DNA from 4 places in the Sporomusa rhizae genome. Region 1 is predicted to be linked to each of the others. Evidence: riboswitches for the same ligand, from Rfam matches in the RefSeq annotation. Region 1 holds a riboswitch; each other region holds the start of a gene.
What was found. Region 1 has a riboswitch for lysine ahead of dapB (4-hydroxy-tetrahydrodipicolinate reductase). Riboswitches for the same ligand answer to the same signal wherever they lie in the genome.

Region 1 (4,218 bases):
CTTCATTCTTATCAGAAGTATATAAAGGCATTGGGTACAGCATTTCAGACGGGCTATCTTGTACAATTACACCAGGGAACTTAGCGAGTAGTTGTTTTGCTTCTTCAGGAGATAATGCATCAGCTAACTCTATGTTGATTGATTCAGAATGACTGCGATATACCGGCACTCTTACAGTCGTAGCGGTTATTCCTATAGAATAGTCATTTAAAATTTTGTGAGTCTCATGTACCATCTTCATTTCTTCTTTTGTATAATCATCTTCCACAAAAACATCAATTTGGGGCAACAGGTTAAATGCTATCTGATAATGTTTTGGTAAACTAGCACTTGGCAGAATATTAGCTTCAACAGAACGCCCTGCTACAAGTGATTCTACTTGATCTGTCAGCTCATCTATCGCCTCTTTACCTCCACCGGACACTGCCTGATATGTCGACACAACAATTCTTTTAATTTTAGCAGCATCGTAGATAGGCTTCAAAGCCATAACCATAATAATAGTGGAACAGTTTGGATTAGCGATAATTCCTTTATGATTTTTTATAGCTTCCGGATTAACTTCTGGTACTATCAATGGTACATCAGGGTCCATACGGAATGCGCTGGAGTTATCGATAACAACGGCGCCCCGCTTTGCAGCCTCGGGTGCTAGCGTTTTACTTATTGAACCGCCGGCAAATAAAGCAATTTGTACATCTTTGAAAGAATCTGGTGTTGCCTCCTCGACTATGTAACTTCTACCCATAAATTCAATTGTTTTGCCGGCAGAGCGTTCAGAAGCCAACAGCTTCAATTCATTAAATGGAAAATTACGTTCCTCTATTAGTTTCAAAAACTCTTGGCCAACAGCTCCAGTTGCTCCTAAGATTGCTACATTATACTTTTTCATGCAAATCACTCCCCCATAATTTTAACATTATCTTGTGCTACTTCGCCAAACTTTAGCCCATTATATGCTCGAGACCACAAATCAGTCCATCAACAGTCAGTACTTTTTTACAAGCCAGTACAACACCTGGCATAAATGATTCGCGGGATATTGAATCATGACGAATTGTCAGCGTTTGACCTAACCCGCCAAAAATGACTTCCTGATGAGCAACATAGCCTGGTAGTCTAACACTGTGCAGCCTAATCCCGGCCAAATTGCCGCCTCTGGCGCCGGTTAACTTTTCTACTTCGTTAGGATGTCCTTGGCGCATCTCACCACGGACATTAGCAATTAACTCTGCAGTTCTAAGCGCAGTTCCCGAAGGAGCATCCAACTTCTGGTCATGATGCATTTCAATAATCTCAACCTGTGGTAAATATTTTGCCGCTTCCTGCGCTAATTTCATCATCAGAATCGCACCGATTGAAAAATTTGGCGAAATAATTGCATTTACCTTAGAAGTTGTACATAGTTCACGAATTTCATTAATATTTGCTTCTGTTAGACCAGTAGTGCCAACAACTGGGCATACTCCATTCTTAATAGCATGTGTTATATTATTCATTACTGATTCGGGGTTAGTAAAATCAACCATAACCTGGGGTTTTGTTTCATTAATAACAGTAATTAGGTCATTGCCCACAGTTACTCCTGTTTTTCCGGCACCAATAATGTCTCCTACATCAGCAAAGTCCGAGTTTATATCCACGGCTCCAACTACACTCAACTGTGGATCTTTATGAACCGCCTGTAATACTTCCCGTCCCATCTTACCATAAGCACCGCATACCATCACTCTAATCAAGCGCTATGCACCTCCTGTTAAAGATAACTTGACTAAACCAAATCCGGCAGGAGCAACCCGCTCCCATCCAGTTTGACCTATACCAAAAGAATATAACTCTTGGAAGAATAAATAAAAAGCAGCCAGTGAGCGCATTTCTCACTGGCTGCTAATACAGCCTTTTCTGACCATAGGAAAATATATCTATACTTCCCCCGACCAGATGAGATAGCGCTCCACCAAGTTATGGTGACAGTCTTAAACCTATTTGATGTAAGACCAGTAAGAAGACTCGGCAGTCTCTTCTTACTTCGGCGGTTACCCCTTTCCTTTCAGTTCATTGATGCCACTCTCCCTGAAAGTACTCTTGACTCCCGCACCTCTACTTCATCCTGTACAGGATGTTGCTTATTCATTTTATACACATTTTATACTAAAGGTTCCAACATTGTCAATAAATATTGAAAAACTGTAATAAACCTTACTAAAAGGCTCTATTTAACTGCATGCATCTCAACATCTTTAGCGCCGTTTTGTCTAAGAAGCTGAGCCGCTTGATTCGCTTTACTTGCATCAGCACGAATAACCGCAAGTATTCCGCCCTGAGCTACTTCCTGTTCATACCGTCTGCCTGCCTCTGCCGGAATACCCCAGTCAATTAAACCACCAGCAATACCGCCAGCCACTGCTCCACTCAAAGCAGCTGCGATTGGGCCTGCCGCAATTACTGGTCCCACGCCTGGGATAGCCAAAGCACCGGCACCTAAAAGCAGCCCCCCGATACCACCGAGGGTTCCTCCTGTTAGAGCACCATCAGTAACGTCATCTTCATAAAATTCGTCATCCTGCCGATTTCTCTTATTATGATTCTTAGATACAATATTAATTTCTTCTGTTGTAAATCCTTGATTTCTAAGGGCACTAACCGCTTGTTCAGCATTAGACTTAGAGTTAAATACTCCTATTACGCTTTTCACGTTTTGCTGATTGCCTTGTTGTGATGCATTAGCGCTGGCACTGGTATTAGCATTAGCATTGGTATTGGCTTGTTGGTTTGCATTGCTTCCTGTCTGCGTTTGAGCATTTGTATAACTACTGACCAAGGCGCTTCCTGCCTGTCCCGAAGTTTGAGACATCGTTTGGTTTGAAGTCTGATTGTTCATATTACCATTATTTGTCATTACCATCAATAAAACCTCCTAACATTAGTCTTATATGCAACCTAATGTTAGGTTTGACCAGCAGCAAACTTTTTATTCTCGGCTAAGCCTTGAATAAATGCGGTCATAAGCATTATTCAAATCGACAATTACCACTTCATCACCAATGCGCTTAATAGCTTGCCAAGGGATCATGGTTATCTGACCATCGCCCAGAAAGTTAAAAATTGCCTTTTTCTGAGGCAATAACACCCCCCCGATAACACCCGTCCGACTGTCGAAAGTAAGTTCACACTCACCAATAATACCTAATCGAGCACCATCTCCCAAATTAATAACTTCTTTACCAGCCATTTCACTTATGCGCATACCTTCACACCTACTTACCACCAAAGATTTTGATAAATACCGGCTGAATAACCGCTACGCCGACAGCAGTCATTGCCAGAGGATCGAAAGCAAGAATACTAAGGGTTATTCTTTCCGGCAGATCAATTTTTAAAAATGAAACAATCATTACCAAGGAAAGATATACTCCTCCGGCTGTAGCTACTAAATCTTGTATAGCAGTAGAAACAGGAGATGGCTTGGGTTCAAATTTTGGTGCAGTAGAATCTAGAGATGCACGGAAATGATAGACCCGTAACCAAATTGATCCCAGAACCATAAGCAATATTAGAACCAACATTGCCCATGTATACATGGTAGCACCCCCTAACTGCTTCTACCAATGTATATGGCGTTCTAGAATAAGTTATGAAAAAACTTCCGAAATAACCTATTTATAGTTATAGCCCGGTACTTCCTAGCCCACCCGAACGAATTTCTGTGACATAATCATTATCGGTTTTCAAATATTTATAAAAAATACCTTGTGCTATTCTAGTTCCTTTTGTTACAGATACAGGCTCAGCACCATGATTAAATATGCCAATAAAAATATGACCTTCATTTTCTGAATTATTATAGTAATCAGCATCAATAATTCCTTGCCCGTTAATTAGGCTTAAACTATGCTTTACAGCTAATCCGGACCGAATATAAATACCTAAATATTCGTCATCTTGCATATAAGCTTTTATTCCGGTCAGAATCAGGGTAACTTCACCAGGAGTTAATGTAACATCCTGGGCGGCAGTAATGTCATAGCCGGCGCTCCGGGTCGTTTTACGCACAGGTAAACTTATATTGCAGTTTTTATATTGAGTTACTACTTCAAAACCTCTTATCATTTTATTTGCCTCTCATATATCTAAATTTGCAGTAATGCTTGTATTATCAACCGGCCCTAAGGCTGTAAAACATAAATTTCCACTGGAAAACATCTTAGCTATCATTCG
Region 2 (4,218 bases), 620 kb from region 1:
ACTATCTGCGGCTTGGCGCGATAAAGACTTGGTATTTATCATATAACCACCGATGCAACCGCTCCCTATATAAGGTTGCAATAGCCCAAACACCGGTACTTGCGCTACTTTAGAAATCTCTTTGATTACATCAGTAGGAACATAGCCTACTCCATTTACATCCTGCTGAAAGGTCAGAAAAAGAATTGCAGCATTTCCTCTTATCTCTTGTATATACTCAATCATATCTTGGTAGGCTAAATCATCAAGATAGATAAGCTCAGTGCATTCTGGTATAAGTGAAAATTGCTGCGTTATATTTTGCAGTGTATTTTTCTCCATAGCACTCGCACCAAGCACAATATAAATTTTATTAGTATCCGGTTTTAGATCAAGAATTAGCTGCAATGCTTTATCCGTATTTTCAAGCAAAGGAGCTATAACGGTATAGTTTGTTGGTAATTCCCGGTATCTATTCATTTCCTGAAAGTACGCATAAGCTACCAAAATAGTTGGTGTATCCCCAAATATTTTAGTCCCATATTGCTTAACAAAATGCGTAGCCGGCTCCCCGTGAACAATAATTATATCCGGGCGACTGTTTCTATATTTCTGCCAAAGTACAGTTTCAAGGTTTTCAATAAAGCTATCATTGTTTGAAAATCGCAAAAGATCTAATGACTCATGAAATATCTGAAACGCAGTGTTCGGGTCTTCCGCCAACCGTTGCCTTATGCCATCCGCAAATAAAGCATAGGCGGGAAAATCTGAGCTATAGGAAGAAATAATCAGTACCCTTTTTGTCCTTGTCCCTATAGCCTGTTCGCTCCAAACAGTGTTAGTTCCTAAAATAAAAATAACTACAATAACAGCTAACAAAACCAAGTTAATTCGCCAACGAAAACAACGTAGAATAAAGAAATCATTCATTAACAAATGCTCCCAAATAAATGTTACAATCAGTTAAATTTTTAGCTATTCTTCGCCATACAACTTGTTAATTCCTCCAATATATAACATAAATTTACATTATGTTGTTTTGGAGTTAGTCTTACGTTAAATCATTGTTTGCGTTATTGCGATTATTGTTTAGATTTGCTTGTCTTGGAAATAATAAGCTTACACTTTTAGGTAGAAAGGGGATTCGCTATGCTCAACTCATCTGCACCAAACTTTTGTCTTCCAGCGTATTATCAAAAAAGTCAGCAAGATATCTGCCTTTACGATTATAAAGGGAAGTGGACTTTTCTATTATTTTACTCGTCAGACTTCAGTTTTGTTTGACCAACAGAGTTGTCAGCAGTTGCTGACTTATATCATGAATTTCAAAATTGCGGAGCAGAAGTTCTGGCAATTAGTACCGACAGTGTTCTGGCTCATAAGGTCTTCGCCGAAGTCTCGCCTCATGCGGCCCAAGCCACTTTTCCTCTCTTATCTGACCGTAACGGTGACGTGTGTAGGTCATATAATGTTTATTCTCCTTCCAAAGGTACATCGTATCGGGCAACATTCCTAATTGATCCAAACAATATAATTCGACACTACGCGGTCTATCCGGACGAAATTGGCCGGGAAATAAAAGAAGTATTGCGAATACTTCAGGGGTTACAGTTGTACGACCAGACCAATCAGCTTGAACCTGCTAACTGGCACCCCGGAATGGCTGGTATATATAGTGATATTCAAATAGCCGGAAATATCTAACGGCAAAAAAACTAAAGGTAAATAATGGTGTATTAATATTCATAAGGGTTGGCTTATGCCTCCTATATACATGAATATATATAATTTAAAAAACTAAATATCAGAGTCTTAAGATAAAATCCGCTTTTCAAGCCGTAAGGCAAAATAGCGGATTTTTCCACTTTTCAAACCGAAATCTTACATATTTCCTCTTTTTTTTTAAAATTAGGGCAGGAAATATACAGTTCAATATAGTATATAAGTAAAAGCATAGATTGTATGATAAAATGAATAATACTATTTTCATATAGAGGAGCGGAGTATTATCAGTAGACACAGTGAGCCAGCAGGTAATGAGCTGTGCTGAAAGGAATATCCGCCGAAGTAAAAGTTATGCTAAAAACTTTTGCTGGTCTTGTTATTGAATAAATACTTGACTGTCGCCCAAAATGATTTCTTGAGGCGGAGCGCTATATACCAGTTGGAAAGTTGACTTTGTTTCCTTAAACGGTTGTGGAATGCGCTCACAACCGTTTTTATTTTCCTGTTTATTAATAAACGACATACTATTGCCCGCAGCTTATTCCCAAAAACACCAAGGTAAGCACCTTGCTAAAATATATAGCATTTCACTTTAAATTACATAACAGGAGGATCCAAATTGCAAAAAAAAGCAGAATCCATTAGAATGCCCCATACATTTGCCATTATATTTGCCATTATACTATTGGTAGCAGCCGCAACCTGGTTTGTACCAGGCGGTGAATATGATCGTGCCAAAAATAAAGCTGGCAAAACCGTTGTTGTGGCTAATACTTACCACCAGGTAGAAAGTAAACCACAAGGTGTTAAAGAAGTGTTTATGTCCCCGTTAAAGGGTATGGAAAAAGCCGCTAATATTTCTGGCTTTATTTTAATTGTTGGTGGTACCTTTGCCGTTATTCAAAAGACGGGCGCTATTGACGCCGGCATCATGAGAATGATTCGAAAGCTGAAAGGTAAAGAAATTTTACTAATTCCAATAACTATGACACTCTTCTCCATTGGCGGCGCCGTATTCGGAATGTCAGAGGAAACCATCCCGTTTGTCGGTATATTTGTGCCAATGGCTTTGCTAATGGGCTATGACCGGATAACCGGCATGTGTATCCCTTTTCTTGCTGCAACTACCGGTTTTTCCGGAGCTATGCTTAATCCGTTCACAGTCGGTATCGCACAAAGTATTTCCGAATTGCCGGCTTTCTCCGGAATCGAATATCGCACCGGAGTTTGGCTAGTAAGCACAGTAATCGCCATTGCGTTTGTCATGTGGTATGCCAAACGGGTTAAAGCCAACCCTGAACTTAGTCCTACTTACGAGGAAGATAAAATTACCCGGGAAAAATTACAGCATTTAAACGAAAGCGATGCAGTTATGACAACAGGTCAGCAGGGAGTTTTAGCATTACTTACGGCCAGTATGGTACTTATCGTTTTCGGTGTATTACAATGGGAATGGTACATAGACGAAATTGCCGCCGTCTTTCTGGGTTGTGGAATTTTGTCCGGCGTAGTTGCCAAGATGAGCGTTAATGATGTTGCCGAAGCCTTTACCATTGGTGCCAAAGATATGGTTGGTACAGCAATTATTTGTGGCCTGGCGCGTGCGATTGTTGTTTTAGCTACTGACGGCAAAATTATTGACACCATTTTATACTCCATGGCAGCTCCCCTAGCTGGTCTGCCCGCTTTAGTTTCCGGGTATGCTATGCTTGTGGTTCAAATAATCATTAATTTCTTCGTTAGTTCCGGTACCGGCCAGGCTGCGCTCACTATTCCGATTATGTCCTCGTTGGGAGACTTAGTCGGGATAACCCGGCAAACCACTGTCCTTATTTATCAGTTTGGCAATGGTTTTACCGACATGATTTTCCCTACATCCAGCGTGCTTATCGGCTGTTTGGGGATGGCAGGCATTCCTTGGTCAAAATGGGCCAAATGGGTTCTGCCACTTCAAGTTGTTTTCTTTATTATGTGTATACTAGCAATCACCCCGGCAATCATAATGAACTGGGGTCCGTTCTAAGGATATAAGGAGCTGACATTATGAAAAGTAGAATTTCGCAAGAAGTTGACAAATTGCAAGAAGTTTTATTTAATCTTAGTGATTCCATTGGTCACAATCCTGAGCTGGGCATGCAGGAATTTCAATCTGCCGCCAAGCTTACCGGACTGTTGAAGGAACATGGGTTTAACGTTGAGATGAATATTTGCGGTTATGAAACGGCGTTTAAGGCTGTTTATGATTCGGGCAAATCCGGGGCGACGATTGCCTTTCTTGGCGAATATGATGCTTTGCCGGAGATTGGACACGGCTGTGGTCATAATATGATTGGTGTTATGGCCGTTGGCGCCGGAATTAGTCTTAGTAAACTTCTCAGCGACATTGGCGGTCGGGTTGTTGTCTTGGGAACACCGGCCGAGGAAACAATGGGTGCTAAAGTAGCCATGGCTCGTGATGGAATTTTGGCTGATGTTGACGCGGCACTTATCGTCCATCCACATGGTAAAACACAT
Region 3 (4,218 bases), 2.7 Mb from region 1:
TTGGAACTTGAGGATAAGCTAGGGGGTGACACGCCGCAAACAATAGCAGTAAAAATTGCCAGCGGGGTCCAGGTAGTTGGAGTTCGCGCCGGAATCCGTACCGACGAGCCAATACAGTTAATTGTTTTGGTCGATGGGCAAAGAGCGGTCTTGCCCCTTGCATATAGTTGGACTAATATACGTAGTTCTGCCTGGAAACAGACTCAGCCATGGCAGGAAGTGCTATTTACGGAAGACCCACGCGCCAGAATGGGTTGGCCGCAAGAAGTCTGGGATAAGGTTGAAGCCGGCTCAGTAGATACGGGAATGACAAAAAATCAAGTAGAGCTTAGCTGGGGACCGCCCGAAGATATAATTGATGATCCTTATGGAAGCTGGAAATCAGTTTGGAAATATGGCACCAGCTCGCTAATATTTAAAGGTGACTGCCTTATATCGGTAGAAAACTAGTAGTTAAATCAAACGGCGATGCTTTGGAGAAAGCGCTGCCGTTTTTTTTTGCTGTTAAGTCTCTTTTGCAATAGCAGATACATGATATAAAATAAATGGATAATATATAAATAATAATTCGATAGCAACAAAGGCTATCGCAACAATTTGTCGAATAGACTTATTATAAAAAGAATCCTTTGGTTTATTTCCTATATTGCTGCATAGTTAGTCAAGTCTGAGCTATTGGTGAGGAGGTTCAGCGGGTGGATTATCAAATGTTGAAAACACAAGATAGTATTGTAAGAAATAAAATATTGATGGCAGAGTTAGATGAGGAAAAGATTAAAGTACTCCGCAAATATGATCTTCACTGTAATACCGATTTATTTTGGGAAAGGCCTAAGGACAAATATCCTCAAAAGATTTTTTTCAGTCATAAATTTGTAAAAAAGTCTTCAGTTATCCGAGTTATATTTTATATATACCAGTTATGTTTTGCCAAGGTAAAATATTTTGAGCGAAACTGGGATGAATTTGTACCGTATATCCATAGCTGGCGCGATGGTTTTGTTGAATGTGAACTGTATGATATGGAGTTTATAAAACATAAATACTCAGATATTATTTTTGATCTGCGGGATTTGAAAAGAATTACCGATATTAAAGAGTTTCTTGCAATTTGTGATTATCTTGACGGTTTAAAGAAACGATAAATACTGCTAATACAGAGTTGGTTGTTTAGAGAAAAAAACCTTCGGGCACCTGCTTTGAGGACTTTTTTGTATGATTTTTGTCAGGTTTTATATACAAATAATCATTAATGATCAAAACATGTAAGCTTGTATAAAATATTCAGAAATATTTTCGCTGATTTTTTATTGACAGCAATTATTAATAATACTAAAATTAGAGACGAAGAATTTTTGTCTTCGAAATAAAAACAAAATACTAAGATGTCCTTTCAGGATGAAGTAGAGGCGCAATTAATATGAGTACCTGCGGTGAGGCGGCAGCGATGAGCCGCAGCAAAAGGATTGATTGCCGAAGTCCAGATGACGCCAAGCACTCTGGGCTGGGCGTACAGTGAATAACTGTGCGACTGTCGCCGATATGGTGGAGCGCTATCTCATTCGGGCAACAATAGCAGTGTATGGTTTTGTTGTCTGGAGCTGTTTTATTAAGACAGTCGATCGCGCTTTCGACTGTCTTTTTATTTTGGAGACGTAGAAAGAAGGGAATTATTATGTCTGAAGCAACAGTGGATTTTGAGAAACTGTGTCCTGACAAGAAAGGTCTTAAGCGGGATTTGAAATCGCGCCATCTAATGATGATTTCTGTCGGTGGCACAATCGGAACCGGGTTATTCTTAGGTTCGGGGCAAACGATTAGTCAGGCCGGGCCGTTTGGCGCTATACTGGGCTATGCGGTTGGTGGCATTGTTATGCTGCTGGTATTGTTAAGCCTCGCCGAATTGTCTACTGCTATGCCGATTTCTGGTTCATTCCAGTCTTATGCTTCCCGTTTTATCTCGCCTGGAGCAGGTTTTACGACCGGCTGGCTGTATTGGGTTAACTGGGCGACTTGTATTGCTGCTGATTTTACGGCGGCGGGTATTATTGCTAATAACTGGTTTCCTGAGATTCCTGTATGGGTTTGGTGTGCCGCGTTTGCCATTGGCTTGGCAGTATTAAATTTAATCTCTGTTAAAAATTATGGTGAAGCTGAATTTTGGTTTGCTGGTATTAAGGTAACTGCAATTATTGGTTTCATTATTTTTGGTGCAGCATTAATGTTTGGTGTCGTTGGCAACGAAGGAGCCATTGGTTTGTCTAATTTTAATATTGGACCAGATATTTTCCCTAATGGATTCTTTGCCGTATTTTTGTCAATGATTGCCGTAGTATATTCTTTCCAAGGCGCTGAGCTTGTTGGTATTGCCGCTGCGGAATGCGAAGACCCTGGCAAAAATGTTCCCCGGGTTATAAAAGGTGTTACCTTCCGGATTATCCTGTTCTATGTAATAGCGATTTTTGTGTTGGCTGCAACGATTCCCTGGCAAGAAGCCGGAGTATTGGAAAGCCCGTTTGCGCATGTATTTAGCCGTACCGGCATGCCGTTCGCGCATACCCTTATGAGCGCTGTTGTACTTACTTCTGCATTGTCAGCAGGTAACTCCGCGTTATACGCCTGCTCCCGTCTTCTCTGGTCCATGTCTAAGGAAAACCTTGCTCCTTCCTGGCTTGGAAAGCTCAATAGCAACGGTGTTCCTTTCAATGGCGTATTAATTACGCTGGCACTTGCCGGTCTTTCTCTGTTGACTCAGGTATATGCTGCTGATACTGTGTATCTTTGGTTAATGTCCAGTACCGGTTTGACGGGGTGCTTAATCTGGATTATTATTGCCTGGTGTCAAATCAATTTCCGCAAAGAGTATCAGAAACTTGGCGGTAAGCTTAGTGATTTGATTTTCCGGACTCCGATGTATCCCATTGTTCCTATTTTGACTATCATTTTGAATTTCGCAATCATATTCAGCTTGTACTTTGATGAAACACAGCATATTGTGTTGTATGCCGGTACAGTTGTAGTAGCCGGAATTTATCTGTACTACTGCTTGTTCCACAATAAAAAGAAGGATATAACCTCACAATCTTCGGCTAATTAGATGGTTTTATGATCAGTTACCTAGAGTCTTGTTTTGCATGTGCGCTTATGGTGTAGACAAGGATAAAGAGGCTAGTAGAGTATTGATTTAACTGCATATAACATAACCGCACCTTTACGTTGAAGTTGAAAGGTTGCGGTTATTTTTTTAGTAAAGTTTAGCCTATAGAAATATAAAAATTTTGGCGAAGGGTGTTATTTTTGCGTCTTTCTTAAGAAAAGAGTTTATTTTCCTTTTTCAGATAAATTTTACTAAAAAAGGAAGGAATATCCAAGTGAATTGCAGAACATTATTACTCGAAGGAGGGAGTAGTACTGAGTAGTTCAATAGTTCATAAATTTTATCTTCTTATAACAGTAGTAATAACTGCAATAACTATCTTTGTCGGTTATCAATATATCGAACAGGAACGACAATTAATGATGACAAGTCTACAAAATGAACTAAAGGATGCAGCTTCCGAAGTTGAGAGATCGTTTTATAGAAATCAATTTGCTGAAGATAACGTAATTGGCGCATTTGACGAAGAAGATAAGGCTTCAATGTTAAACGCAAAATACCAGCCATATATTGACCAGTTACAAAATAAATATCCTAACTATGGATTGGGTATTTACTCTCGAAATTTGGATCGAGTGATAGCCGTAACTGACCCAACTCCGGATAAACTAAATAAAGCAAAATATGACGACAGGTATTTTAAAATCTTTGAGACTGGAAAAATAGAAAAACAGGAGAATACACCTTCCATTGATTTTTTAAACAGCCGGATTCTAAATCTGCAATATCCAATAAACGTCGATGGAGAAACAATTGGTTTCACATGGGCTTGTGCTAAAACAGCGGATATTCAAAATGCTGTAAACGATATGATTTTCCGGTTGACAATATACTGTATTCTCATCTGGTTTATTTCTATTATATTAGTGCGGATGATCTTTGACCGATTATTAAAAGCTATAAATAATCTTATCACTCAAATTAAAGAGGATAATACAAGTGCTGAGAGCTTTAAGGATTTTCCCGAACTTATCCCGCTGGTAAATACAATTACAGAACAACGGGTAGCATTAGAAAATGCCTATCAGCAACGCGAAAAAATGCTTGTCGAATTGGCACGA
Region 4 (4,218 bases), 1.3 Mb from region 1:
ATTCTCAGGACTACGCAACGCCAATGGCAAATACTTACTCATCAGCTCAACCGCTTTTAAAGCATGCAGATCGGTTAATGGTGAACTGGCTGTTGAAACAAAAGCTTCAATCGCATGGGATAAAGCATCTATCCCCGTGCAAGCGGTAAGATAGGGCGGCATGGACGTTAGAACTACTGGATCTATCAGCGCAACATCCGGCACCAAAGCTTTGCTGACAATAGCCATTTTTGTCTTCCGAATGCTGTCAGCAATGATGGCAAATTGTGAAATATCAGCTGCACTGCCAGCTGTTGTCGGAATGCAAATTAGCGGCGGCATAGGATTGATCACTTGGTCAACGCCTTCAAATTCATTGATGTGGCGTTCATTAGAAAAAACTATACCGATTCCTTTTGCGCAATCCATTGGACTACCGCCACCGACTGCAAGTAATAAATTACAGGCATTTTCGCGAAAAATATGTGCGCCATTCATTACATCATAGTCACGGGGATTAACATGCACGTCCTCAAATACAACATAAGAAAGAGAATGCTTTTTCAAACTGTTTAAAACGGGTTCCAGCCAGCCTGCCTTATTCACCCCAGCATCAGTAACAACCATTACTTTTCTGGCACCAAAGTTCCTGGCATACTGCCCCGCGAGCTCGATAGCACCAGTCCCAAAAACAAATTCAGGTACAACAAATTTACGTAATTCAAGAATGGCTGCAGTCATACCTTCCCCCCCGTATTTTTGTTATTTCAATTGTAACAAAAATTTACACCCAATGGTAAATAAATGTAAATATTTTAATTCATTTAAATAAAAAATCTAATTTTTTACTTAGTTTTTGACAAATTCTGTAAAATAAAAAAATCACCCGGTATAATATCCGAGTGAATTTTTTATTTAAATTACTTTTCAATACTGGAAAAATCAAGTGTTGCAAAATAATCTTCCATAGTCTCCGCACGCCGGATAAGTTCTACCTGTCCGTCTGCTTTCAACAGAAGTTCTGCAGAGCGCAGCTTACCGTTATAATTAAAGCCCATAGCATGACCATGTGCTCCTGCATCATGAATAACAAGAACATCACCGACGTCAATCATTGGCATTTTGCGGTTAACAGCAAACTTATCGTTGTTCTCGCAGAGAGAACCAGTAACATCATAAATATAGCCAAGTGGCCATTCTTCTTTACCCAACACCGTAATATGATGATAAGCACCATATAAAGCCGGACGCATTAAGTTAGCCATACAAGCATCTAAGCCAACGTAATTTTTGTAGATTTCTTTTTTATGAAGTACAGTCGATATTAAATATCCATATGGGCCGGTAATCATACGGCCGCATTCCATCGCGATTTTAAGTGGTGCAAGACCGTTTGCTGCAATCTTAGTCTCGTAGGCTTTCTTAATCCCTTTGCTGATAATAGAAAGATCCACCGGCTCCTGTTCAGGACGATAGGGGATACCAATACCGCCGCCGAAATTTACAAACTCAATCTTGATATCCAAAGTACGATAAATCTCTATAATGAGATCGAACATCATATTGGCAGTTTCAATAAAATAATTGGGGTCCAGCTCGTTAGATATTACCATGGTGTGAATACCAAAACGCTTTACGCCGCGAGCTTTCATAATCCGGTAAGCATCAATTAATTGCTTGCGAGTTAAGCCATATTTAGATTCTTCCGGATTACCAATAATCGAGTTGCCACCTTCACGTAGTGGGCCAGGATTGTAACGGAATGAAATCATCTCCGGAATACCAGCGTGTTTATCTAAATAATCAATATGACTAATATCATCCAAATTAATAATAGCACCTAACTCGCGAGCCTTCTCAAATTCAATGGCCGGAGTATCATTCGAAGTCAAAATTATCTCTTCGCCCTTCATGCCTGCTTTTTCAGCCAAAATAAGTTCAGGTAACGAGCTGCAATCAGCTCCCAGTCCCTCTTCTCGCAAAATTTTCAATAAATGCGGATTAGGAGTAGCTTTTACAGCAAAATATTCCTTAAATTCTGGAGCCCATGAAAAAGCATTAATAAGCTTACGAACATTTTGTCTAATTGCTTGCTCATCATAAATATGAAATGGCGTTGGGTACTTCTTAATCACTTCAGTTATTTGTTCTTTTGTAAACGGCAATTTTTTTTCAGCCATTGTTTTCGCCTACCCTTCAATAAATTTAATATACAAAGATTTGATCTCACCAATTCATTATCAGAAAGAAATAGATTATACTTTCCAATAATATAAAAAACAGTCTGCGCTCAATCCCGCAAACTGCTTATAGACACAAAAAGTGTACTCGCTGTGCAAGATAGCGCTCCATCTGAAACCCTTCAGATGACAGTTTTGCATCTCTTAAATACAAAACCAGCAAAAGTCTTCGGCCAAAACTCTCACTTCGGCGGTCAGCCCCTTTCAGCATCTTCATCGCTGCCGGCTCTACATACTTACTCTTGGTCTACCGCGCCTCTATCAAATATACAATATTCAATTGTTTATATAATAGCAGTACATTCTTTCAATGTCAATATGCCGTAAGTGAAATATTTCGCTCTCACTCTCACTGCCAAAAATAGGGAATCGATTACTTGTCTCGATAATAAGACCATATACAATGCAATCCACGTATAGTACCACCGCAACGACAACCTGCTTGCCCGCATAAACGAGTACAAACCTCCACGCCAGATATAGCCGGTTTAACCTCGCGCTGCCTATTCCGCCAAAAAGAAGTTTCTGGCGCTGAAACCTTTACTCCCAAACGGCAAAACCATTTCCAGAGTCTCATACTGTCCACTCCTTTATACTTACTAGTATTAGTATAAAAGAGTAATTAACAAAATGCAGTGATAGGTATCACAGGATAAAAAAAACACGGCTTGCGCCGAGCCTTTGGCGACTGCGGAAGCCGATGTTGCTCTTATCCAGCGAAAGTTATACTTTTTATCAGGATAAAACACAAAACGGAAATCTATTTTCATAGATCTCCGTTCTAATTTAGAAATAATGGGGTGACTGGAGGGTCTCGAACCCTCGAGTACCGGAGCCACAATCCGGCGTGTTAACCGCTTCACCACAGCCACCATAATATGGTTGCGGGAGCAGGACTTGAACCTGCGACCTTCGGGTTATGAGCCCGACGAGCTACCAACTGCTCCATCCCGCGATGTGAGGCTTCTCGAGCAGGACTCGAAATACGACTGTTGATAACACGTCATCTGCGTCGTTGTCACTGCGGGCGTCCCCTCCGACGTACTTACCAGTACGACTACGGCGACGTCCTCGCTCCGCCTAGCATCTGACATGTTCTAAACGGTCTAAGCCGTAATATTAGAAAAGTGGCTCCTCGAGTAGGACTCGAACCTACGACCGATCGGTTAACAGCCGATTGCTCTACCAACTGAGCTATCGAGGAATGTTTTATCACTCAAGGAATTATATTTTACCACAGTTATCAGTTGTTTGCAACTTGTACTTTTTGGCAATATATATATTCCCTAAAAACTTCACAGAAGAAAGACTACGCAATTTGGTTACAATGTTTGCACATGTGCAAACGAGGTATTTAAGTCAAGTCCTCGGCCTATTAGTACCAGTCAGCTGAGTGGATTGCGCCACTTACACATCTGGCCTATCAACCTTGTGATCTACAAGGGGCCTTACTTCTTTCGAATGACAGACCTCATCTTAAGGCTGGTTTCACGCTTAGATGCTTTCAGCGTTTATCCTTTCCGGACGTAGCTACCCAGCTGTACTCCTGGCGGAATAACTGGTACACCATTGGTCCGTCCACTCCGGTCCTCTCGTACTAGGAGCAGTTCCCTTCAAGTCTCTTACGCCCGCGATGGATAGGGACCGAACTGTCTCACGACGTTCTGAACCCAGCTCACGTACCACTTTAATGGGCGAACAGCCCAACCCTTGGGACCTACTTCAGCCCCAGGATGTGATGAGCCGACATCGAGGTGCCAAACCTCCCCGTCGATATGGACTCTTGGGAGAGATTAGCCTGTTATCCCCAGGGTAGCTTTTATCCGTTGAGCGATGGCCCTTCCACTCGGTACCACCGGATCACTAAGCCCGACTTTCGTCCCTGCTCGTCTTGTCTGACTCGCAGTCAAGCTCCCTTCTGCCTTTACACTCTTCGCGCGATTTCCATCCGCGCTGAGGGAACCTTTGGGCGCCTCCGTTACTCTTTCGGAGGCGACCG

Region 2: linked by a shared signal. The riboswitch ahead of SRRS_RS15175 (YfcC family protein) and the one ahead of dapB (4-hydroxy-tetrahydrodipicolinate reductase) in region 1 are both predicted to bind lysine.
Region 3: linked by a shared signal. The riboswitch ahead of SRRS_RS26775 (amino acid permease) and the one ahead of dapB (4-hydroxy-tetrahydrodipicolinate reductase) in region 1 are both predicted to bind lysine.
Region 4: linked by a shared signal. The riboswitch ahead of lysA (diaminopimelate decarboxylase) and the one ahead of dapB (4-hydroxy-tetrahydrodipicolinate reductase) in region 1 are both predicted to bind lysine.

Annotation. Positions count from the first base shown of each region.
Region 1 covers NZ_CP156925.1:2,579,409-2,583,626, reverse strand. Annotated here, with positions in the region: gene SRRS_RS12005 (aspartate-semialdehyde dehydrogenase) at 1-892, opposite strand, end outside; gene dapB (4-hydroxy-tetrahydrodipicolinate reductase) at 945-1,739, opposite strand; lysine riboswitch at 1,940-2,111, opposite strand; gene SRRS_RS11995 (general stress protein) at 2,213-2,905, opposite strand; gene SRRS_RS11990 (YlmC/YmxH family sporulation protein) at 2,972-3,247, opposite strand; gene SRRS_RS11985 (hypothetical protein) at 3,258-3,581, opposite strand; gene dut (dUTP diphosphatase) at 3,667-4,110, opposite strand; gene SRRS_RS11975 (M16 family metallopeptidase) at 4,123-4,218, opposite strand, start outside.
Region 2 covers NZ_CP156925.1:3,197,685-3,201,902, forward strand. Annotated here, with positions in the region: gene SRRS_RS15165 (ABC transporter substrate binding protein) at 1-909, opposite strand, end outside; gene SRRS_RS15170 (peroxiredoxin) at 1,129-1,683, shown strand; lysine riboswitch at 1,963-2,143, shown strand; gene SRRS_RS15175 (YfcC family protein) at 2,324-3,727, shown strand; gene SRRS_RS15180 (M20 family metallopeptidase) at 3,748-4,218, shown strand, end outside.
Region 3 covers NZ_CP156925.1:5,712,096-5,716,313, reverse strand. Annotated here, with positions in the region: gene SRRS_RS26785 (hypothetical protein) at 1-450, shown strand, start outside; gene SRRS_RS26780 (hypothetical protein) at 696-1,145, shown strand; lysine riboswitch at 1,397-1,564, shown strand; gene SRRS_RS26775 (amino acid permease) at 1,676-3,097, shown strand; gene SRRS_RS26770 (nitrogen regulation protein NR(II)) at 3,517-4,218, shown strand, end outside.
Region 4 covers NZ_CP156925.1:3,829,876-3,834,093, forward strand. Annotated here, with positions in the region: gene ercA (alcohol dehydrogenase-like regulatory protein ErcA) at 1-720, opposite strand, end outside; gene lysA (diaminopimelate decarboxylase) at 900-2,159, opposite strand; lysine riboswitch at 2,313-2,488, opposite strand; tRNA gene SRRS_RS18130 (tRNA-His) at 3,016-3,091, opposite strand; tRNA gene SRRS_RS18135 (tRNA-Met) at 3,099-3,174, opposite strand; tRNA gene SRRS_RS18140 (tRNA-Asn) at 3,348-3,423, opposite strand; rRNA gene SRRS_RS18145 (23S ribosomal RNA) at 3,575-4,218, opposite strand, start outside.